Regions from separate parts of the Vibrio sp. JZG10 genome, predicted to be linked through region 1. Evidence: predicted binding sites of a transcription regulator. Region 1 holds the regulator's gene; each other region holds the start of a gene.
What was found. Region 1 encodes MetJ, which represses methionine synthesis genes. Its sites were predicted from a motif close to TTAGACNTNTANANGTCTAA; they were not measured.
Positions count from the first base shown of each region.

Region 2: a site for MetJ is predicted at 3,267-3,286, ahead of metE (5-methyltetrahydropteroyltriglutamate--homocysteine S-methyltransferase). Genes of this name have one in related genera too.
Region 3: a site for MetJ is predicted at 2,673-2,692, ahead of metA (homoserine O-acetyltransferase MetA). Genes of this name have one in related genera too.
Region 4: a site for MetJ is predicted at 3,461-3,480, ahead of metK (methionine adenosyltransferase). Genes of this name have one in related genera too.

Region 1 is NZ_JBSUGE010000028.1:45,722-51,682, reverse strand. Features, by position in the region: gene ACWYVB_RS22025 ((2Fe-2S)-binding protein) at 247-435, shown strand; gene bfr (bacterioferritin) at 537-1,013, shown strand; gene ACWYVB_RS22015 (malic enzyme-like NAD(P)-binding protein) at 1,217-2,494, shown strand; gene metJ (met regulon transcriptional regulator MetJ) at 2,607-2,927, opposite strand; gene ACWYVB_RS22005 (O-succinylhomoserine (thiol)-lyase) at 3,153-4,313, shown strand; gene ACWYVB_RS22000 (bifunctional aspartate kinase/homoserine dehydrogenase II) at 4,329-5,961, shown strand, end outside.
Region 2 is NZ_JBSUGE010000006.1:30,380-36,340, reverse strand. Features, by position in the region: gene ACWYVB_RS09110 (EAL domain-containing protein) at 1-1,104, shown strand, start outside; gene ACWYVB_RS09105 (hypothetical protein) at 1,191-1,901, shown strand; gene ACWYVB_RS09100 (DUF4250 domain-containing protein) at 2,056-2,256, shown strand; gene metR (HTH-type transcriptional regulator MetR) at 2,277-3,188, opposite strand; gene metE (5-methyltetrahydropteroyltriglutamate--homocysteine S-methyltransferase) at 3,467-5,749, shown strand; gene gspS2 (GspS/AspS pilotin family protein) at 5,882-5,961, opposite strand, start outside.
Region 3 is NZ_JBSUGE010000001.1:227,117-233,077, forward strand. Features, by position in the region: gene ACWYVB_RS01050 (APC family permease) at 1-1,409, shown strand, start outside; gene ACWYVB_RS01055 (DMT family transporter) at 1,484-1,819, opposite strand; gene ACWYVB_RS01060 (DUF6559 family protein) at 1,993-2,379, opposite strand; gene metA (homoserine O-acetyltransferase MetA) at 2,720-3,661, shown strand; gene pilW (type IV pilus biogenesis/stability protein PilW) at 3,840-4,565, shown strand; gene ACWYVB_RS01075 (phosphate/phosphite/phosphonate ABC transporter substrate-binding protein) at 4,835-5,764, shown strand; gene ACWYVB_RS01080 (hypothetical protein) at 5,764-5,961, shown strand, end outside.
Region 4 is NZ_JBSUGE010000010.1:60,225-66,185, reverse strand. Features, by position in the region: gene endA (deoxyribonuclease I) at 1-310, opposite strand, end outside; gene ACWYVB_RS12675 (SprT family zinc-dependent metalloprotease) at 461-958, opposite strand; gene ACWYVB_RS12670 (DUF2189 domain-containing protein) at 1,027-1,824, opposite strand; gene metK (methionine adenosyltransferase) at 2,227-3,381, opposite strand; gene tkt (transketolase) at 3,697-5,691, shown strand; gene ACWYVB_RS12655 (LysR family transcriptional regulator) at 5,784-5,961, opposite strand, start outside.

The sequences.
Region 1 (5,961 bases):
TATATCTAAATTATATTTGGTTATAAGTGTTCGTAGGAAATGCGTTAATTTTTTAATTTAAAAACAGAATATTACCGGCTCTATTTTTCAACACCTTTGGTCGTAGCACCTAACTCTCTGATCTTTGACTACTGTCCCCAAATCTATATAACAAAATATTCTGAACAGGCCTATCAATGCGACTGGTAACAAGAACTATTCTTGTTTATATTGGTTGCCACAGGTTAATTTAATAGGTTTTTGATTATGTACGTTTGTCTTTGCCATGGGGTCTCCGACAAGAAAATTAGGAAGTTGGCGATAGATGAAGGCGTAACGGATATTAAAGGAATCAAAAAATGCACAGCATTGGGTAGCCAATGTGGTAAGTGCATCAGACAAGCCAAGGATATTTTAGCGGAAACCAGTTACACGGTATTCAAACAAGCTAGCTAATTACTGTGAGCATGCAGTAATTAAGTAATTATTTGCCTAGCGTTTTGACACCTTCTCATTTGCTTCTACATTTAAATGAAGCCAAAGAGGAGGTTTTTGTCATGAAAGGCGATCCAATCATCATCCAACATCTCAATAAAGTGCTCGGAAATGAGCTCATCGCTATTAATCAGTATTTTCTTCATGCTCGAATGTATAAGGACTGGGGGTTAAAGCACCTAGCAGATAAGGAATATCACGAATCTATCGATGAGATGAAACATGCCGATCATCTGATTGAGCGTATTTTGTTTCTTGAGGGCTTACCTAATCTACAAGATTTAGGCAAGTTGATGATAGGTGAAGACACTAAAGAAATGCTCGAGTGTGACTTAAAGCTTGAAATGGCCGCCATTCCAGATTTAAAAGATGCGATTGCTTATGCTGAAGACATTCGAGACTATGTGTCTCGCGATCTGTTTCAAGATATTCTTGAAGATGAAGAAGAGCATGTTGATTGGCTAGAGACGCAACTTGGCTTGATTGAAATGTCTGGCATTGAGAACTACCTCCAAGCGCAATACGTAGACGAAGAGTAATAACGTCCAGGATTTTGCGCACTTCAATTGTAAGAAGAAAAGAGCACCTGACTCGAAAATCAGGTGCTTATCCCCGCTATCTGGTCTAATCTCTTTTATTATCGGCTTTTTAAGGATATTGCTCGCAATCTTGCCTATGAAGTTTGATTTCTATCCGATAGAATTTATCCCCCCTTACCTAAAAATAAAAAAGAGAAACGTCCATGTCTGAAGACAATCGCCAAGCAGCCACTCCAGAAGAAGAACATCGCCAAAAAGCATTGGATTACCATGCTTATCCAACTCCAGGGAAGATTGCTGTCGAATTGACAAAGCCTGCGGAAACGGCGGGTGATCTTGCCCTTGCTTACAGCCCAGGTGTTGCAGAACCAGTGCGTGAAATCGCACAAAACCCTGATAACGTGTACAAGTACACAGCGAAAGGCAACATGGTTGCTGTTATTTCTAACGGTACCGCTATTTTAGGTCTAGGTAACCTAGGTCCACTTGCATCTAAGCCAGTGATGGAAGGTAAAGCGTTACTGTTTAAACGTTTTGCAGGTCTTGATTCGATTGATATTGAAGTTAAGCACCGCACGATCGATGAATTTGTTGATACTGTTGCAAGCATTGCAGACACCTTTGGTGGTATCAACCTTGAAGATATTAAAGCACCAGATTGCTTTGAGATTGAAAAGCGTCTAATTGAACGTTGTGATGTACCAGTATTCCACGATGATCAGCACGGTACTGCGATTGTAACGGCAGCAGGCATGCTGAACGCGATCGAACTTCAAGGTAAGAAGCTTGAAGACTCAACGATCGTTTGTCTTGGCGCTGGCGCTGCAGCTGTTGCGTGTATGGAGCTGCTGATTAAATGTGGTGCAATGCGCGAAAAAATTTACATGCTGGATCGTAAAGGTGTGATCCACACTCGTCGTGATGATCTTAATGAATACAAGCAGCTATTCGCAAACAACACGGACAAACGCACATTAGAAGACGTGATTGAAGGCGCGGATCTGTTCCTAGGTGTATCTGGTCCAAACCTATTGCCAGCGGAAGCGTTGAAGCTGATGGCAGATAAGCCAATCGTATTTGCATGTTCGAATCCAGATCCTGAAATTAAGCCGGAACTTGCCCACGCTGTTCGTGATGATTTGATCATGGGGACTGGCCGTAGTGATTACCCGAACCAAGTAAACAACGTATTGTGTTTCCCATTCATCTTCCGTGGTGCTCTTGATGTGCGCGCAAGTGAAATCAATGATGAAATGAAACTTGCAGCCGTTGAGGCGATTCGTGAGCTAGCAAAAGAGCCTGTACCTGAAACTGTATTGAAGGCCGCAGGCGTCGATAAGCTTGAGTTTGGTGCAGACTACATCATTCCAAAACCAATGGATTCACGTTTACTACCACGTGTTGCAAAAGCTGTGGCTCAGGCGGCAGTTGATTCAGGTGTTGCTCGTATCGAGATGCCTGAAAACTACATGGCAGAGTAATATATCTATTAGATGTGATGTACAAAAAATGGGACGCAATTGCGTCCCATTTTTTATATCATTCTTTTGGCTCGAGATAAGAATTGCTATCAGAAGCCTCCAGTCTCGCTTTTTACTCTTCGTCAAATGACTCAAATTCGATGCCCATTTCGGTCATCAGTGCTTTTACTTCTGTTGGAATATCATCTGGACGGTCTTTACGAAGGTCTTCATCTGTTGGAAGTGGCTGACCTGTATACGCGTGCAAAAATGCTTCGCATAGTAATTCACTATTGGTTGCATGGCGTAAGTTATTGATCTGACGGCGAGTACGCTCATCAGTTAGCACTTTTAAAACTTTTAGCGGGATAGAGACGGTAATTTTTTTTACTTGTTCGCTTTTTTTGCCGTGCTCTGCATATGGGCTAATGTATTCGCCATTCCAGTCAGCCATTGCACACCTTCATTTATGTAATCGGTTAAAAATAATTTAGGTGCTGATTTTAGCTGCATTTACCGCCATAAGCAAAGACATATAGACGTCTAGAAGTGTTGACGTCTCATTTTTTGACGAGTAAAGTGAACAGAACAGCAAAGGAAGCGTGTTGATCACTTTATTTTACTCATTAGATATAGCGCATTCCTATTTAGAAGTCATTACCCGTGAAAGGATACACCCATGAGCTCTCGCAAACCTGCGACCATTGCAGTACGCACTGGTATTGAATCAGACAGCCAATATCACGCTGTCGTTCCACCTATTTATCTTTCCACTAACTATGGTTTTCCTGCTTTTGGTGAAGTACCTAAGTATGATTACACGCGATCTGGAAATCCAAACCGCGGACTGTTGGAAAGTGCGTTATCTGAACTCGAGTCTGGAAAAGGAGCGGTTGTCACGAACTGCGGTACGTCGGCATTAAATTTATGGGTGTCCGCTTTTCTTGGCCCTGATGATCTCATTATTGCTCCTCACGATTGTTATGGCGGCACCTATCGTCTTTTTAATACCCGAGCCAACAAAGGCGATTTTAAGGTTCAGTTTGTCGATCAATCAGACGAGCAAGCTTTGGATGCAGCATTAGCACAAAAACCAAAACTCATTTTGCTAGAAACTCCGTCAAACCCTCTGGTTCGCGTAGTGGATATTGCAGCTACCTGTGAAAAAGCGAAACAAGTCGGCGCGTTAGTTGCGGTGGACAATACCTTTTTGACACCCGTGTACCAAAAACCTTTAGAGCTAGGTGCGGATTTTGTTATCCACTCCACAACGAAGTACATCAACGGTCATTCAGACGTGATTGGTGGCGTGATCATCACCAAAACAGAAGCGCATGCAGAAGAGCTTGCATGGTGGGGCAATTGCATTGGTGCGACTGGCACACCTTTCGATAGTTATATGACGTTGCGAGGCATTCGTACACTTGGTGCTCGCATGCGAGTGCATGAAGAGAGTTCACAGCAGGTACTGGCTTATCTCCAGAAGCAAGCGTTAGTTAAAACCATTTATCATCCAAGCCTGCCGGAGCACCCGGGTCATGACATTGCTAAAAAGCAGCAAACGGGCTTTGGCTCTATGCTGAGCTTTGAGTTTGCCGGTTCGTTTGAGCAGTTAAAAGTGTTCGTTAAAGAGCTCCAACTGTTTTCATTGGCTGAGTCATTAGGTGGAGTAGAAAGCTTGATTTGTCATCCGGCATCCATGACGCATCGCGCTATGGGAGAGGAAGCACTTGCAGATGCGGGGGTGTCGCATCAACTATTGCGTTTGTCTGTCGGCTTGGAAGATGCACAAGATCTCATCACAGATTTAGAGCAAGCATTCGCTAAAGCTGCCCAATAATAGGAGACGAGAATAATGACTGTACAACGTCAGCTGCATAAGTTTGGTGGCAGTAGCTTAGCAAACCCAGAATGCTATTTACGCGTTGTGGATATTCTTAAGGAGTATTCGACGGAAAATGATCTTGTGGTCGTTTCGGCGGCAGGAAAAACCACTAACCGCTTGATTGAGTTCCTAGAAGGGTTAGACAAAGATGGCCGAATCGCGCATGAAGCACTTCAAAGCCTAAGACAGTTCCAAACTGAGCTAATAGAAAACTTGTTGGAAAATGAAGTACAAGAAGAGCTATTAGCGTTACTGCATGATGAGTTCAGTACCTTATCTGAGCTGACAGCACCACTCACTGGCGCGCAAAAAGCCGCGGTACTAGGACACGGAGAAGTTTGGTCTGCTCGCCTATTGGCCGCGTTATTATCTCAACGTTCTATCCCCGCTGTCGCACAAGATGCACGAGCGTTTTTACGTGCGGAAGCCGGGACTCAACCTGAAGTTGATCGCGCTCGTTCATATCCTTTGATAAAAGAAGTTCTCGCGCAACACAATCATAAACGTGTGGTAATTACTGGCTTTATGGCTCAGAACGAGGCGGGCGAAACCATTTTACTTGGTCGTAATGGCTCTGACTATTCTGCAACTGTCATTGGTGCTCTGGCTGAAGTGAGCACGGTCACCATTTGGAGTGACGTTGCCGGTGTCTATAGTGCCGATCCGCGTTTGGTGGCAGACGCGTGTCTGTTACCGTTACTTCGATTGGATGAAGCCAGCGAACTCGCCCGTTTAGCCGCCCCAGTCCTACACAGTCGTACACTTCAGCCTGTGGCGCAAAGTACTATGGATCTCAACCTCAAGTGTAGCTATCTGCCGGAATCGGGCTCCACTCGTATTGAGCGTGTCTTAGCGTCTGGCCGTGGCGCTAAAATTATTACCTCGCTGGATGATGTTTTATTGGTGCAGCTGTCTTTCATGCATGGGCACGACTTCGAAAAAACACAGAATGATGTATTACAAGCGTTGCAGCGAGCGCAATTGGAGCCATTGGCATTTGAGGCACAGCCCGATCAACACACGTTGCGCTTGGCGTATACCGCAGAAATTGCCGGTGGCGCACTGAAACACTTACAAGAGCTTGCGGTTGAAGCGGAGATTAAGCTCAAAGAAGGCTACTCTCTCTTGGCGGCGGTAGGCGCTGGCGTTACGAAAAACGCCAACCATTGTTTTGGTTTTTATCAGAAGTTAAAACACTCTCCGGTTGAATTTATTTCTGAAACTGAGTCGGGGCTGAGTTTAGTCGCCGTTTTGCGTCGTACTGATACCGAAGTGTTGGTTCAAACGATTCATAGCCAGTTGTTCCAAGCACAAAAGCGCGTGGCGGTGGCTTTATGTGGCAAGGGCAACATTGGTTCTAGTTGGTTAAATTTATTTGCAACTCAAAAAGGTGAGCTCGAAAAACGTCATGGCATGAGCTTCGACCTTGTCGCAGTCGTGGATAGTCAAACCTACTGGTTCGATGAGCAAGGTATTGATGCAGCAAGTGTTGCTGAACGATTTGATGATGAAAGCCTAGCAAACGATGGGTCTTGGTTGAATCATTTAGGAGCGCTAAAAAATTACGATGAAGCCGTAGTGCTTGATGTGACAGCGAGCAAAG
Region 2 (5,961 bases), on a different contig from region 1:
TTCGAGGCCTTAGCGCGCTTTTATCATGAAAGTGATGCCTATAGCACTCAAGAGATGATTACTGTTATTGAAGATTTAGAGTTGATTGCGGCTCTGGATGATGAGGTTTGTCAAGCCGCGCTCAAACACTTTCCGCGCTTGCAAGACATATATGGCGAGGAAATAGGGTTAACCATCAATCGCTCACTGAATACTAAATTGGATTCGCTCCAGGTTCTTCAGCGTTCGCATGACCTAATTAAAGCCAGTGGTGTCGATCCTAAACGAGTCACGATTGAGCTGACGGAAACAGCGTATTTTGAGCAAGACGAAGAGCATACGCAAGCGCTAGAGCAAGTGCGCAAAGAGGGCATTAAAATTGCGATTGATGACTTCGGTACAGGGTATTCTTCTTTTTCTTACCTAGAGAAAGGGCAGTTTGATTTACTGAAAATCGACCGAAAATTCGTTAAGAACATTCAGCATGGCAATACCAGTTATAATATTGTCAAAATGGTCACTGATCTTGCTCAGCAAATGAATGTAAAAGTGGTTGCCGAGGGCGTGGAGTCAGAACAGGAGCTTCAAACATTGGCTGAAATAGGTGTGGATTACATGCAAGGCTTTTTGTTCTCTCGTGCTCGGCCTGTCGATTTGATGGAGAAAGCGGAAAGTTACGAACATTTGTTTTCGGGTGTTGCTGTCAAACCAAAACAAGATGATGTATTGCAATCACTGAGCCATGAAGAGGTAAGGCACCTTGATCCCGGGGAACCATTATCGTTGGCGGTGGAATATATGAATTTAAGTCCAAGTTCGCCGTTGGTTGTCATTAACGAAAAGCGCTGTGTTGGTTTAGTTACCAAAGAGCAAGTTAACTTACACCTAACGCCTTCCATGGGGACCGAATTAGAGACTGAGCGAGAAAATTGGATTTGGAAACGCCCAGTGAACCAGGTTATGAGCACGGAATTTGTGCTCGTCAATGCGCATTTGTCCGTCGCTGCTATTCGAGAGCTAATCAAAACAGGCATTCGCTTCCCGTGGGTTTTATGTGATGAAAAAGAAGAATACAGAGGCGTGTTAACTCAAGAAGATGCGTTGAAGTATCTCGCTTCTTGTTGAATAAAAAGTCTCGCTGTTCTAGTACATTTGGGGATAGACTTTCGGTGGTTTGACGATAGGTGATTTGCTATTATCGCCACCCCAAAATGACTTTTGAGCGTGCATTTAACATGATTCAACAATTGCTGGTTACTTTTCCTCCGATGCTATTTGGCGCGCAAGCGCTACTGACTTTACTTCTCATCAAGGGCGATATTTGTCCGGGGCAGAGAGGCCGTCTTCATAAAATGTTGCCAGCAGTGGCGTTATTGTGGCTTGCGGTTGCTTCTCTTCGCATTGAAGCATTTATGATCGTGTTCGCTATTTTCTATTTCTACTCTCAGGTTCAAACCAAGAAAACGCGTGAAAAAGGCCCTCTTTGGGCGATGCATTTAGCGAATGGTTTGGCTTTTGCGTATGTAAGTATTCAAGCATTTGAACAGCCAAGCTGGCCTGCGTCTATTGCGATGGCAATAATGATATTTTTCCTTGGGGCGTCATTTTCTCAATTGCTTCTGACTATCGCTCGTAGCAGATTGCAGGCATTTCACCGTATTTTGCCAGTTACGGGCATTGTGTCTGGAATGCTGCTGGTAATCGCAACGCTATTTGCTTCTTACCAGTTAAATGAAGCGACATTGAGCGCCGCAACACAACCAATTTTATTGTCTTTAGCCATGCTCATTTCTTCAATCATTGTTTGGTGCTGGCATATCTTCACACATAAAAAACCGGAAAAGGTTCAACTGAGCGTCGCCCTGTTGCTCGCGCTTGCGTCAATGACGAGCCTACAAGGTTTATTCTCTCTGGCGGCTTAATCGCGAGTCGAGAAACAGAGCAATACTGCTTGTACTCAAGTCCTTTCTAGGTTGCTTGAGTATAAGGCACTCACGGTTTTGGATCGCGCTCACTTTAAATTCACGTGATTACGTCTACGCTTGTTTATATACCTTGTCGAAGAGGAGAGTCGCGATGGATTTAAGCAATGTAGGTAATTTGGACAGCATTATTTTGCTAGGTATCGTCAATGAAAAGCTACGGTTAGAGTGCGACAGTTTTGACGAGTTAGTATCGGTGTATGAAATGGATGTAGAGTCCGTTGTAGGCAAGCTTGATATGCTTGGTTATCAGTACGATCCATTGACCAACCAATTTAAAGCATATCAACGCTAAACCTTTCTTAATCCATATCCCTAAGCCATCTTGATTCCGTCAAGGTGGCTTTTACATTGTAGCCTTGCGGTTGCGAAAAAGGCTTGTAAGTAACGTTTATCTTTCTCTGAGTGACGCGTTGCAGCAAATAAGCGACGCCATAAGCCTTGGCCAAAAGGTTTACTGGTAATAAGGCCTTGGCGCGAAAATTCAGAAATAGCCCAATTTGGCAGTGCTGCAACCCCTAATCCTGCGGAGACCATTTGCACTAACATCAGAGTATTGTCGGCTTGCTTCCATTTGGCGGGCTCTACACCCGCTGGCTGCAAGAAGTGTTTTACGACGTCTAGCCTTTGTTTTTGAACCGGATAAGAGAGCATGGTTTGATCTGCGAGATCTTGCGGATCAATAACTTCTTTTTCCGCCAATGGGTGGTTGGTCGCGGTAATTAAGCGCATTTCAAAGTCGAATAAAGGTTCATAATGCACTTCAGAACGAGGTTGAATATCTGACGTGATAACGAGATCCAACTCGCCAGCTAACAGTGCAGGAAGTGGTTCAAAGCCAAAACCTGATGAAAAATCCAGTGTTACGCTAGGCCAGGCAAGTTGATATTCCCTAAGAGCAGGCATGAGCCATTGGAAACATGAGTGACATTCAATCGCCATATGCAACCGACCATTGACGTCTTCTTTCAAGCTTGCCAAATCATTTTCTGCTCTTGCGAGTTTGGGAAGAATATCTTCTGCAAGACGCAATAGGATTTCTCCCTCTGAAGTGAACTTTACCGGACGAGTTTTTCTAAGGAATAATTGTCCCCCAATCCGTGCCTCTAAATCTTTGATCTGGTGAGACAAGGCCGATTGAGTGAGATGCAACGCGGTCGCGGTCGCGGTTAGAGAGCCGGTGTCTCGAAGCGAAGTGAGTGTCCGCAAATGTTTTAGCTCTATCATGAATTCCTTTCATCCTTTGTTGCTCGCTATGAACAGAATAGCAATCGTATAAATAACTTAACGACAAAAAATGGATGTGTAAACGTCTAGACGTCTATTTGTTGTGTTTATTTGCGAATCATGTCTCCTCATGATGAATTTTTTTAATAAACAAGTTGAATAAATGGACGTTGTTCAAACCGCAGATGAGAGCGATAGTTTAGCCATCCAGACATCTTTTGTGACGAAAGATACTCTGACCCAAACAAATTGAACAAGATTGAAAAAGGAATAGGGACATGGCTACAACAACGCACGTACTAGGTTATCCACGCATCGGTGAAAAACGAGAATTAAAATTCGCTCAGGAAAAATACTGGCGCGGAGAAATTGATCAAGCAGAGCTTAAAAAGGTTGGGGAAGATCTGCGCGCTAAAAACTGGCAAACGCAAACAGATGCTGGCTTGAGTTTTACCACCGCTGGCGATTTTGCTTGGTACGATCATGTACTGACGACCACGTTGTTACTGGGTCACGTGCCAAAACGTCACGCAAACGGTTTCCCTGATTTGGATACGCTATTCAAAGTGGGTCGCGGTCAATCTCAAGCGGGTTGCGGCTGTGCGGGCGCTGCAGCATCGGATATGACTAAATGGTTCAACACAAACTACCACTACATCGTACCTGAATTTAGCAAGGACGATACATTTGAAGTGAGCTGGCCTCAACTGTTTGAAGAAGTCAACGAAGCAACCCAAGCTGGGCATAAAGTGAAGCCAGTTTTGCTTGGCCCAGTCAGTTATCTTTACTTAGGTAAAGAGGTAGAAGAAGGGTTCGATCGCCTGACGCTACTGCCACGATTGCTTACGGCTTACCAAGCTATTTTGGCAAAGCTTGCGAGTCAAGGTGTTGAGTGGGTTCAGATTGATGAGCCAATTTTGTCACTAGAGCTTGAAAGTAAGTGGGCTGATGCGTTCAAGCTAGCGTACCAAGTGATTCGAAGCGATGTAAAAGTGCTGCTAACGACATACTTTGACTCTATAATCGATACGCTAGACAAAATTGTAAAGCTACCAGTGGATGGTTTACATATCGATTTATCTGCCGCGCCTCAGCAGCTTGACGACGTGGTTGCCAAACTACCGGAGGGTTGGGTGCTGTCTGCTGGCGTGGTCAACGGTCGTAACGTGTGGCGCTCGGATTTGAGTGCGCAACTTGAACGCCTACAGCCAGTAAAAGAAAAACTGGGCGACAACCTTTGGGTTGCGAGCTCATGCTCTTTGCTACATAGCCCGGTTGATCTGGAACTGGAAACAGAACTCAGTGAGGAAGTGAAAAGCTGGTTTGCGTTCGCAAAACAAAAAGTAACAGAAGTCGCCTTGCTTGGCCGCGCACTCGATGGTGATCAAGATGCGATTCTCGCTTGTGATACCTACAGCCAGCCAATCAAAGCACGTAAAACGGCAACGCATGTGAATAAGCCACAAGTTCAAGCACGTTTAAACAGTATTACTGCGTCACTTGCCGAGCGCAGCGCACCTTACGCGGAGCGTGCTGCGCATCAAGCTGAAGTATTGGGCTTGCCTCTGTTACCAACCACGACAATCGGTTCTTTCCCTCAAACGGGTGAAATTCGTGTTCAGCGCAGCGCTTATCGCACTGGCCAGTTATCTGAGTCCGACTATATCCAAGCACTAAAAGGACATATTGCGGATGCCGTAAAACGCCAAGAAGCCCTTGACCTAGATGTGCTTGTTCACGGTGAAGCTGAGCGTAACGACATGGTAGAATACTTCGCGGAGAACTTGGCGGGCTTCCAAACGACGAAATTTGGTTGGGTACAGAGTTATGGCTCTCGCTGTGTGAAACCAGCCATTGTGGTTGCTGACATTGAGCGTGAAAAGCCGATTACGGTGGAATGGTCGACGTACGCACAATCGCTAACCTGCAAGCAGATGAAAGGTATGCTGACGGGCCCGGTAACGATTTTATGTTGGACATTCCCGCGTGAAGACATTACTCGTCAAGAAATCGCCCAGCAACTGGCACTGGCACTGCGTGATGAGGTTTCTGATCTGCAAGATGCAGGCATCAATATCATTCAAATCGATGAGCCTGCGATTCGTGAAGGTCTCCCGTTGAAAAAGCGCGATCACAAAGCGTATTTAGAATGGGCGGTGGATGCATTTAAGATCTCGGCAGCGAGTGCAAAACCAGAGACTCAGATTCACACTCACATGTGTTACAGCGAGTTCAATGAAATCATTGATTCAGTCGCGGCGCTCGATGCGGATGTGATTACCATTGAAACATCACGCTCAAATATGGAACTGCTTAAAGCGTTTGAAGAGTTCAATTACCCGAATGAAATCGGTCCAGGTGTTTATGACATTCACTCACCAAACATTCCGACGGAAGAGTGGATTGAAGGCCTAATAAAGAAAGCGGCAGAAAAGATTCCGGTACAACGTTTGTGGGTGAACCCAGACTGTGGTCTGAAAACACGTAACTGGGCAGAGACAGAAGCGGCATTGGCGAACCTCGTGTCAGCGGCGAAGAAACTTCGTGCTGAGCTGGCGTAAGGCACCTTTTTAGCAAATAAAAACGGAGACCGTTGTCTCCGTTTTTCTATTCTTAGCCGTTCATTTTCGTCGTTATACTATCCCGCAATAGCGGATGAATTGCTCGTATCGAAAACAACGTACTCACTGTGACTATTTCATTTGAGTACAAGTTTGCGCGGAAACCAACTCATCTGCCATCAACTGACCGCGAGAGTTACGCACTTTAATAC
Region 3 (5,961 bases), on a different contig from region 1:
CCGCCGTTAAATTGAGTGTTTTCTCTATCATCATGATTACCGTAACTTCGGTCGACAGCATAAGGAACATTCCTGGGGCGGCTTTGTTTGGTAGCCATACCATTTCTTTCTTCTTACTTGCTGGACTCTGTTTTTTTGTCCCTACAGCGCTAGTGTGTGCTGAGCTAAGTACCACTTATCCAGAGCAAGGTGGTGTATATCTTTGGGGCAAAGAAACACTAGGGCCAAACTTTGGCTTTGCCACCGTGTGGTATCAATACGCTGAAAATATTGTTTACTATCCACCTTTAATTTCATTCATTGTTGCAACGGGAGCCTATCCTTTTTTCCCAGATCTGGCGCAAAACAACATGTTTATGTTGTTGATGATTAATGTGATTTTTTGGGCATTAACTTTAGTTAATATCTTTGGCTTGCGCCTCTCTTCCCTGATTACAAATGTATTCGGCACCCTAGGTTTGATATTTCCGATTCTATTGATTATCGGATTAGGCGGGTACTGGGCGTATACCCACTCTGGTGAGTCTCATATCTCGCTTCGCCACGTATCTGACTGGTTGCCGGACCTTTCTCAAGATGGGATCGGAGCGGGTTTTACTGCGGTAGTTCTTTCACTGACAGGCCTTGAAATCACGACCTCTTATGCAAGCGAAGTCGAAAATCCGCAAAAAGCCTATCCCAAAGCTCTGCTGATCTCCACAATCTTAATCTTGGTTTCTCTGACGGCGTGCTCACTGTCTATTTCTTCGGTCGTCTCAAGTGACCATTCTAGTTTGAGTGAAGGAGTGATACTTGCCTTCAAAGCTTTTTTTGATGATCTGCACCTCTCATTCCTGCTGCCTGTCATTGCCCTTGCTATTGTTTTTGGCACGCTTGCAAGCCTGAATAACTGGATAATCGCCCCAACTAAAAGTCTGCATGTTGCCGCAAAAGATAGTTTCATGCCGATGTCGCTCGCCAAAGAAAACCGCAACCAAGCCCCCGTCTCATTGTTGCTCTTGCAAGGCACGATTGTTAGCGTGCTCTCTTTGGTTTTCATTTTTGTTCCTAACGTCAATCAAAGCATGTGGTTATTGAATATCCTGATGACTCAGCTCTATATGGTAATGTACATCTGTATTTTTGTTAGCTTTTTGGTCTCACGCTACAAACACGCAGATATTGAGCGCCCATTTCGAGTTTCGGGCGGAAAAATAGGAATGTGTTTAGTGGCTGGGTTAGGCTTGATGAGTTGCTTGGTGACGATTGTTGTATCTTTTGACGTACCAGCAGGAATTAGCGCAAAAACTGGGGCATATGCACTGATATTAGGGTTTATCACATTTAGCCTCCCAGCGTTCGCCGCCGTGATGTATCGCAATCGAAAACATCGTCAACAAAGCAAAATGCTTGAGGTACTAGTAAGTTAACTATTGGATTGACATTAAAAAGCCGCAGCAATTTCTCGCTACGGCTTTTTATTTGGCATCACAAGTGGTGTTGGTTATCCGTGTCCTACAGTCTTAGATAACAGATTCACGATCATCACACCAGTGAGGATAAACCCAATGCCAACAAGCGCCGGCAAATCTAGCCGCTGTCCATAAACAAAGTAGCCAACCGTCGCAACTAAAACAATACCCGCCCCACTCCATATGGCGTAAACAACCCCAACAGGCATCGTTTTTACCGTGACGGAAAGCAAGAAGAAAGCAATGCCGTAACCAATCAGAACGACTGTGCTCGGCATCATTTTCGTAAATTGCTCTGTTTTGGGAATATAGGAAGTGGCAATCACTTCACATACAATCGCGATCGACAGCGCCAACATTGGCGGCATAGAGACAAGCATTTTGAACATAAGGCATTAACGCTCAACAGAAATGTAACCGACAACACGTCCGGATAATTAGGTCGCGCATTATACCCAACTCATCTCTCGATGGAATACCTCTTACTCAAGCGGCTTCAAAATGCAGGATTCACAGCGTGATCACTTGGGTATAGAGACATTCACACGCCATCGCTTTCACTCACTTCTTGATGAGTAAGCGACAGGCCTGATTTTTGGTGCTGCCGAGCAATTTCAAAGTAGATGTGCATATCAATTGGCTCTGGTGTATTGAGCAGCATCTTGCCCACTTCTCGTTGAAAGTGACCATAATTACCTAACTCATCCGTCAACCCTAACTGCTCGTAAGAAGCTTCATTGGCAAACATTCCATAGGCATACTGATAATGACTTAGATCCTTGCTATTATCATAACCAAGTTCTTGAAGGGCTTGATCAATTTCTTTCGGCGTATAAGTGTCTTTATCGCCAAACAAGCGCAATAGTACGCTAGGAACCTCTTGAGCGATGCTCTGAATTTTTGTCTTTCTTTTAAAAATACCGAACATAATGTCCTCCACTGACGATGTTTCCAAATACACACTTTAATGCATATTGGTGAGCTGATTGTTTTTAGTATGGCTCATTAATCTGAGACTTCCTTACAACGAAGTCACTTTCACATATTAACGTGATCACATAATTACCAGCAAATAGTACGACCAGCGTTTCAAGCATATCTCATCAGAAACTCCGCTCTAGTCACAATTGTGTGACAGCTTCGAGCTCGGTTTACCATAATGTAAAGAGTAGATTGAAAAGTCATATTTCGTATCGACATCTAAACTTAATTAAGTTAGCTTTAGAAGTATAGACGTCTAGATTGACTATGCTTAGGGAGAGAAAGTCGTGCCAATTAGAATTCCAGATCAATTACCAGCCACCGATGTGCTAAGGACAGAGAACATCTTCGTAATGAGTGAAACGCGTGCTGCGAGTCAGGAAATACGTCCTTTACGAGTGCTGATCCTGAATCTGATGCCCAAAAAAATAGAAACTGAAACTCAGTTTTTGCGTCTACTCTCAAACAGCCCATTACAAGTCAATGTCGAGTTATTGCGCATTGATAACCGCCCAAGCAAAAATACGCCAACCGAACATTTGGATACTTTTTATCGTCAATTTGAAATGGTGAGAGATAAAAATTTCGATGGCATGATCATTACTGGTGCCCCACTAGGTTTGGTTCAATTTGAAGATGTCATTTATTGGGACCACCTAAAAACCATCATGGAATGGGCAAAAGATCATGTGACATCGACTCTTTATGTCTGCTGGGCAGCACAAGCAGGGCTGAAGTTGCTCTACGATCTACCTAAAAAAACGCGTAAAGAAAAACTTTCAGGCGTGTACCATCACCAAATTCATCATCAATTCCATCCTATGTTACGTGGGTTTGATGACACATTTTTAGCGCCTCATTCACGCTATGCCGACTTTTCACCTCACTTTTTAGAAGAACATACCGACTTAGACATCCTAGCCACATCGGATGTTGCAGGTGTTTACTTAGCGACAACAAAAGACAAGAGAAATGTGTTTGTTACTGGGCATCCTGAATACGATTCGCATACCTTACATAACGAATATATCCGCGATTTAAGCGAAGGCATGGAACCAGCCATTCCCGTCAACTACTATCCAAACAACAATCCTGATAATCCACCAATTGCCAGTTGGAGAAGTCATGGACATCTCCTCTTTTTAAACTGGCTGAACTACTGCGTTTACCAGCAAACACCTTATGATCTTGATCACTTCAGTGAAGACGCTTTTACTAAAGACGATTAACCTCAAAGCACGCAAACAAAGCGCTTATGATGCCTAAATGTAATATGTGAACCAAGCCGCCATATGGCGGCTTTTTCATACCAGTTTGCAAACCTGATCGCATAGTGTTTTTTCCTCCATAGGCTTTTGCTACGTAATTCATATCATGCTGGGAGATTCAGGGATGTAGGGACAAAGAATGAAAACAACAAAGCTCGGTGCACTACTATTAATGTCTCAGTTTGCACTTGTGGGCTGCGTGACGGTGAAAGAAGATGGTAGTCCTGTCGTTAAAGCCGATCCTGTAGCAATGGCAGAATCACGTATCGCACTTGGCCTAGGTTATTTAGAAGGCGGCAATATGATTCGCGCGCATGATAACTTGCAACAAGCCTTAACCCACGCACCTCAATACTATCGTGCTCAGTTATCGATGGCTCACTACTATGAAACGGTTGGTGAAGATGCTAAAGCCGAGCAAATGTATAAACGCTCTCTACGCCAACACACCAAAAACGGTAACGTGCTCAATAACTACGGCACCTTTCTTTGCAAGCGGGGTGACTTCGAGAAAGCCGATCAAATGTTTAATCGAGCCATTGAGCAGCCTTATTACTATCTCATTCCGGCCAGTTATGAAAACGCCGCATTTTGCGCGTTGAAGTCACAAGATAAAGACAAAGCGAAATATTACTTCGCCCGAGCTATTGATCATGACCCTCATAGGCCAAAATCTATTTTGCAGCTAGCCAAGCTAGAAATTGATAGCGGCAATTACACTGAAGCCAGAATTCGATTAATGAGGTTTAATCAAATGTATGGCGTTAAGAAACCCTCTTTACAGCTCATGATTCAACTTGAACGTGCAGCAGGTAATGAAGCACTCGAGAAAAAATATCAAAAGCAATTGGAGAGATTTTCTTAACACGACATCATGATAAAGAAGGTGTACTCGCTCACAGACACTACTGAACTTGACTAAGAATCCAGTGAATTCAAACCCACGGTGAAACATTCATCCTGTACATAAACTTCAAATTCGGTACTATTTGAACGGAATAAGTGACCAAGTCACATTATAAAAGTGCGCTAGTAAAACGAAATTTGTACATCATACTGTTTTTACTATTGATTTGGGGCGCATTAATAAATGCTAAATATTACTGACATGCACCAGAAGGAAGTTGAAGCCGGATGAAACCTGCCTGCACTCTGTTATCACTCACTTTGCTGAGTTCGCCTTTTGTCGTCAGTGCACAAGAAAATATTGAAAAAACATTCACGTTTGGCATTGTTTCCAATAAAGCTCAAAGCAAAATCAAAAAGTCGACGCCTTTTACGCAGTACGTGACCAATGGTTTGGCTAAATACGGATACACCAAGGGTGCTGTAAAAGTATTTAAAAATTATCGCCAGCTCGCGGTGGCACTAAAAAATGGCACCGTTCAAATTGCAACAGCCACCCCCTTCAATGCAATGACCCTCGAGGCAGAGTCTGGTAGCCAAGCCATTGCCATACGCTGGAAAAAAGGTTTACAAAAATATCATACGGTATTCTTTACCCACAAAGAGAGTGGTATCGAGTCGATTTCTGACCTGCGCGGAAAAACACTTGTTTTTGAAAAGCGTACATCCACCAGCAGCTATTACTTACCCGCTATTACACTGCTTAATCAAGGGGAGAAATTAGAATACCTCCCCTCCTCCGATGGCAAACCAGCCAAAGACAGTATTGGATATTTATTCCTTGACGAGCACTTGGCTCAATCGAATGAAATCAACCTTTCAGTATGGGTGTATAAGCAGAGAGTCGCAGCAGGAGCGTTCAGCAATTTCAATTGGAGCAACCCTAAAGATCTTCCAGAAAGCATGAAAGACAAACTAACGATTTTCGCTCGCTCGGTAGAAATACCTAGAGACTTAATTCTCGCCTCTCCGACCTTAAGCCAAGATCAGCAACATAAAATCACGTCAATATTGCTCGGTATGGAGGCATCTCAGCAAGGTGCTTTAGCACTTAAACAGTTCCAAAACACGAAAAAGATCACCGATCTAACGCCAGAAATGTCCGCGTCCTTAAATACCGTTCGAACATCTATTCACTTGTTACCGAAGGTGGATTGATGTTCCACAAACTCTCACTCGAAACTAAATACATTTGCTCGACCATTTTTGTTGTCCTGTTTGTCGTAGTGATAAACCTCGCACTATATATGCATGGTTACGATACGTACTCAAATAACTTAACCCGCCAAATCACCGAGAACTCACAAGAAAAAACAGAGTCTTACGTCAAGCAAAAAGGATTGGTTTACGCAGAG
Region 4 (5,961 bases), on a different contig from region 1:
TCTTGCAGTTTTTACGTCCACCATCTTGCCAGCATTGACGCTGGTGGCCAAACTGCCACGCAGGTACCACATGCTCCCATTCGATTCGTGCGGCCCGCTTTTCCTGTTTACGGACTTGGTAACCGCAAGAGGCTAAATCTGGGGAGCCTTTTTTGCCTTGCCATTGAATGTTGCAGCCACAGTAAAAGCTCGTTGGATGGTCTTGATAAATTTTTACCGCCTCACGTTTGGCGGCAGAGAATGAGCTTGGTGGCGCGGCAACCGCAGTGCTAGAAAGCGCGATAAGTAACAAAGAGAATAGGTATTTCATGATTAAAGTCTTTATAAAGTATGACTTTATTCATGATAACACGCATAAAATAGCTTTAGTGATGAGTAAGTTAACAATAAATAGCGAAGGGAAGGTTTTGATAAACTCGATCTTTATTTTGGGAACGCAAGTAACACTATGAGATATAGATTACGATAACTGAATGCCCGTGAAGTTAAGTGGTTGGCGGCATTTCTGACAAGAGTACGTCGCCTCTTTGCGCAGCACTTTATTATGACGGCGAATTGATAGAGGGTAGGTCATACAGCCACAACGATACTCAAAGGTTTTACCTTGAACGGATTTTACTTCAAAGCTGTGAGTGGTTTTGGCGGGCACTTTAAATACGGCTTCCATGACACCTTGCCATTCTTTGCCGTGAGGTCTAACTCGTCCGTAAACCTGATAAGTAATCAGGTGAGCCACCTCGTGAGGAATGACTTCATCTAAGAATGCTTGGGTGTTTTCGCGAAATAAAACGGGGTTTAGGCGAACTTGATTTAATTGAAGGTAGGCTTTTCCTGCCGCTTTTCCGCGGACGTTGAAGGTGACCGTTGGAATAGGAAAAGAACGTTTGAAAGCTTGCTCTGCCATCGCGATGCAGTCCGCCATCACTTGCTTGGCTTTATAGCTTAGTTCTATATCCACAACTCACCTCGATAAATCAAATAAAAAAGCCCCCGCATTCGCGAGGGCCAGATCATAGCATCAGTTAATTACGGAGTGTGTTTTTTCTTGATGGTGGCATGGTAAGCGTGCCATGTACCGTAGCCTAGAATTGGCATGGTAAACAACATTCCGATCCCGTACGTTGCAAAGCCGATAAGAATACCGCCGCAGATGATCGCCGCCCAAACAATCATCGCTGGAATGTTGGATTTCACCGCATTAAAGCTAGTAAATACAGCGGTCATCATGTCTACGCGACGCTCCATCATGAGCGGAATAGAAAAGGCTGAAATGCTAAACACCACACAAGCCAAAACAAAGCCAACTAGAGAGCCGATGACAAGGAAGGGGAGGAACTCACTTAAAGATGCCCCTTGAACAGAAGGGTAAAGCGCATGAAGTAGAGCGGCAATACGCATCCAAAATATCATACACACTGCGAGTAACACGGCGAATGCCCATTGAGATGTTGAATTACGACCGATCGCTTTCATTGAATGGAACAAGCTTGCTTTGTGTCCGCGCTCTCTCTCACAACTGGCATCATACAAGCCGAGCGCGAGAAACGGACCGATTAACATGTAAACAATCAAACTGGGCATGACGACCAAGTGTGTGCCTTGCCACTGAACGAGCAAAACAATGCCTATGGCAGCTGCCATAAAACAGATGCCATAGAAAGCACTAATAAGCGGCATTCGCACGAAATCATGCAGACCTAATGCGAGCCAATGAAAAGGTGCAGAAAGATTGACCGTATTGCACGGTATGGTTCTGGCGTATTCGTTGTCTGGCACTTCCTTTCGCTTGTTGTGGAAGTCCGATGGATTAACAGTTCGAGGCATAACTCCTCCTTGATTTATTCCCACATTATCCGCTTATACCAACTGACAGCGGTTTTTGTTCAGTCAAACTTGAAGCGACTTTTTCAAGTTTACATCTGAGCATTGGCTTAGTTTGGTATCGGCCATAAAGATGCCTGACTCATGTCTTTACTTAAGTGTTGCTTCCACAGTCGCCAGCATCCGACGTCTCTATTTAAATTGGAATTAACAATATTTTAACTATTGGCGGAGATGGGATAATTTACAAATAATTGCTTAAAATTTATTCGGTATAAAAATGAGGGAGAAACAGGACTGCTTTGTGGGGCAGGGCGGTATGAGCTGAAATGGCTGGATAAACGTTGCTGAAAATAAAAAGCCCCCGCCATAGGCGAGGGCTTGATTGATTCTTGCTTGGCTTGATTATTTGATGCCAGCGAAATCGCGTAGAAGTGCAGCTTTGTCTGTCGCTTCCCAAGGGAATTCTTCACGACCGAAGTGACCGTAAGCCGCTGTCTTCTTGTAGATAGGTTGAAGAAGGTTAAGCATTTCTTGTAGGCCGTATGGACGTAGGTCGAAGAATTGACGAACTGCTTCAATGATGATGTCGTGAGATACTTTCTCAGTACCGAACGTTTCCACCATGATAGACGTTGGATCAGCAACACCGATTGCATAAGAAAGTTGGATCTCACAACGGTCAGCCATGCCAGCCGCTACGATGTTTTTCGCTACGTAACGTGCTGCGTATGCTGCACTACGGTCAACTTTTGATGGATCTTTACCAGAAAACGCACCGCCACCGTGACGAGCTGCGCCGCCGTAAGTATCTACGATGATCTTACGACCTGTTAGACCACAGTCACCCATAGGACCACCGATTACAAAGCGACCAGTTGGGTTGATGAAGAAGTTTGTTTCTTTGTTGATCCACTCAGAAGGTAGCACTGGCTTAATGATCTCTTCCATTACCGCTTCACGCAGGTCTGAAGTTGAGATTGAATCACAGTGTTGAGTTGAAAGAACAACCGCGTCGATACCAACGATGTTACCTTGATCGTATTGGAATGTTACCTGAGATTTTGCATCAGGGCGCAACCAAGGTAGTGTGCCGTTTTTACGAACTTCTGCTTGCTTTTGAACAAGACGGTGAGAGTAAGTAATTGGCGCTGGCATTAGTACTTCAGTTTCGTTACAAGCGTAACCAAACATGATGCCTTGGTCGCCTGCACCTTGTTCTTTAGGGTCAGCTTTATCAACACCTTGGTTGATATCTGGCGACTGTTTACCGATTGTGTTTAGTACCGCACAAGAATCTGCATCAAAGCCCATATCTGAATGTACGTAGCCGATTTCACGAACGGTTTCACGAGTTAACTCTTCGATGTCTACCCATGCTGAAGTCGTGATTTCACCACCCACCATTACCATACCGGTTTTAACGTAAGTCTCACATGCAACACGAGCCTTTGGATCTTGCTCTAGAATCGCGTCAAGAACCGCATCAGAAATCTGGTCTGCAATTTTATCTGGATGACCTTCTGATACTGACTCAGAAGTAAACAGGTGCTTAGCCATGTTAGCTCCACTATATCTGGTTTAAAACTGGGGAATGATAAACTCTCCAGCGCAAATTAATACTAATTTTTGTAGGTGTATCTACATCTAGACGTCTATTCTAAATTTGATTGCTCGAATTACAAGCTCTTTTTTGGTTTTTGTTATAACCAAACGTTTGCCTGATTTATTGATAATTTTAAGAACTTCGAACGATTTGGCGCGAAAGGTGCAATATTTGTGAGGTTTTGGACTGGAAAACGTTTGCACACCCAACAGGGCTTTGAGAGAATTATGACCTACTTTTCGTTTCGCTTAATGTACTCAGGAGCAGACATGTCGTCTCGTAAACATCTTGCCAATGCAATTCGTGCTCTAAGCATGGATGGTGTTCAACAAGCTAACTCAGGCCACCCAGGCGCACCAATGGGTATGGCTGATATCGCTGAAGTTCTTTGGCGCTCTCACCTAAACCACAACCCATCAAACCCAGAGTGGGCCGACCGTGACCGCTTCGTGCTGTCAAACGGTCACGGCTCAATGCTTATTTACTCTCTACTGCACTTAAGCGGTTATGAGCTATCTATTGACGATCTGAAAAACTTCCGTCAATTGCACTCAAAAACCCCAGGTCACCCAGAGTACGGTTACGCGCCTGGTATCGAGACAACAACGGGTCCTCTTGGCCAAGGCATCACTAATGCTGTTGGTATGGCTATCGCAGAGAAAGCACTAGCGGCACAGTTCAACAAAGAAGGTCACGACATCGTTGACCACTTTACGTATGTGTTCATGGGTGACGGCTGTCTAATGGAAGGCATCTCGCACGAAGCATGCTCTCTAGCAGGTACGCTAGGTCTAGGCAAACTGATTGCGTTCTGGGATGACAACGGCATTTCTATCGACGGTCACGTTGAAGGTTGGTTCTCTGACGATACACCTAAGCGTTTTGAAGCTTACGGCTGGCACGTAATCCCAGCGGTAGATGGTCACGATCCTGAAGCAATCAACGCAGCGATTGAAGCGGCTAAAGCGGATCCTCGTCCGACTCTAATCTGTACTAAAACAATTATCGGTTTCGGTTCTCCTAACAAGTCTGGCTCACACGATTGTCACGGTGCACCATTAGGTCACGATGAGATTCAAGCGGCTCGCGAATACCTAGGTTGGGAGTACGGTCCATTTGAAATCCCTGCAGATGTTTACGCTGAGTGGGATGCAAAAGAAGCAGGTGCAGCGAAAGAAGCGGCTTGGAATGAAAAGTTCGAAGCATACGCAGCAGCTTACCCTGCAGAAGCAGCAGAGCTTAAACGTCGTCTAAACGGCGAACTTCCAGCGGAATGGGAAGAAAAAGCGAACCAAATCATTGCTGATCTTCAAGCAAACCCAGCGAACATTGCATCACGTAAAGCATCGCAAAATGCACTAGAAGCGTTTGGTCAAATGCTTCCTGAGTTTATGGGTGGTTCTGCTGACCTAGCGCCTTCTAACCTGACCATGTGGTCTGGTTCTAAGTCTCTAGAAACGGATGACTTCTCTGGCAACTACATCCACTACGGTGTACGTGAATTCGGTATGACCGCTATCATCAACGGTATCGCATTGCACGGTGGTTTCGTTCCTTACGGCGCAACATTCCTAATGTTCATGGAATACGCTCGTAACGCAATGCGTATGGCTGCGCTGATGAAAATTCAGAACATCCAAGTGTACACGCACGATTCGATTGGTCTTGGCGAAGATGGCCCAACTCACCAACCGGTTGAGCAAATGGCATCTCTACGCGTAACGCCAAACATGAGCACATGGCGTCCGTGTGACCAGGTTGAGTCTGCCGTAGCATGGAAACTAGCGATTGAACGTAAAGATGCACCAACAGCACTTATCTTCTCTCGTCAAAACTTAGCGCAACAAGATCGTACAGCTGAGCAAGTAGCGAACATCGCGAAAGGTGCTTACATCCTGAAAGATTGCGAAGGCAAGCCAGAGCTTATCCTTATCGCAACAGGCTCTGAAGTTGAGCTAGCAGTAGAAGCTGCGACTCAACTAACAGCAGAAGGTAAGAAAGTACGCGTGGTTTCAATGCCATCAACAGATGCATTCGACAAACAAGACGCCGCTTACCGTGAAGCAGTATTGCCATCAGACGTAACGGCACGCATCGCTATCGAAGCAGGTATTGCTGACTTCTGGTACAAGTACGTTGGTTTCGATGGTCGCATCATCGGCATGACAACATTTGGTGAATCTGCACCTGCTGGTCAACTATTCGAGATGTTTGGCTTCACGACTGAAAACGTAGTGAACACAGCAAAAGAATTGCTAGTGTAACTGCTAGATTGTCTCAATAGTCGAACGTAAAGGACGACTGTTAGATGGTAAAGTTGGAAAGGCCATCATTGCGATGGCCTTTTTTGTTTTTGTCAGGTTTTCCAACCATGTGGAATGCTTTGGTGAATACAGTCTAAAAGTACGGATAAGCGCAGTGGTGGTCTTCCTGCAGGCGTATAGCAGTTAATGGAGATGGGCTCTGAAAGCCAACCTTCTAAGCAAGGTGTGATTCGACCCGGATGATGTTTCTCGTAGCCGCTTGCTGTCCAA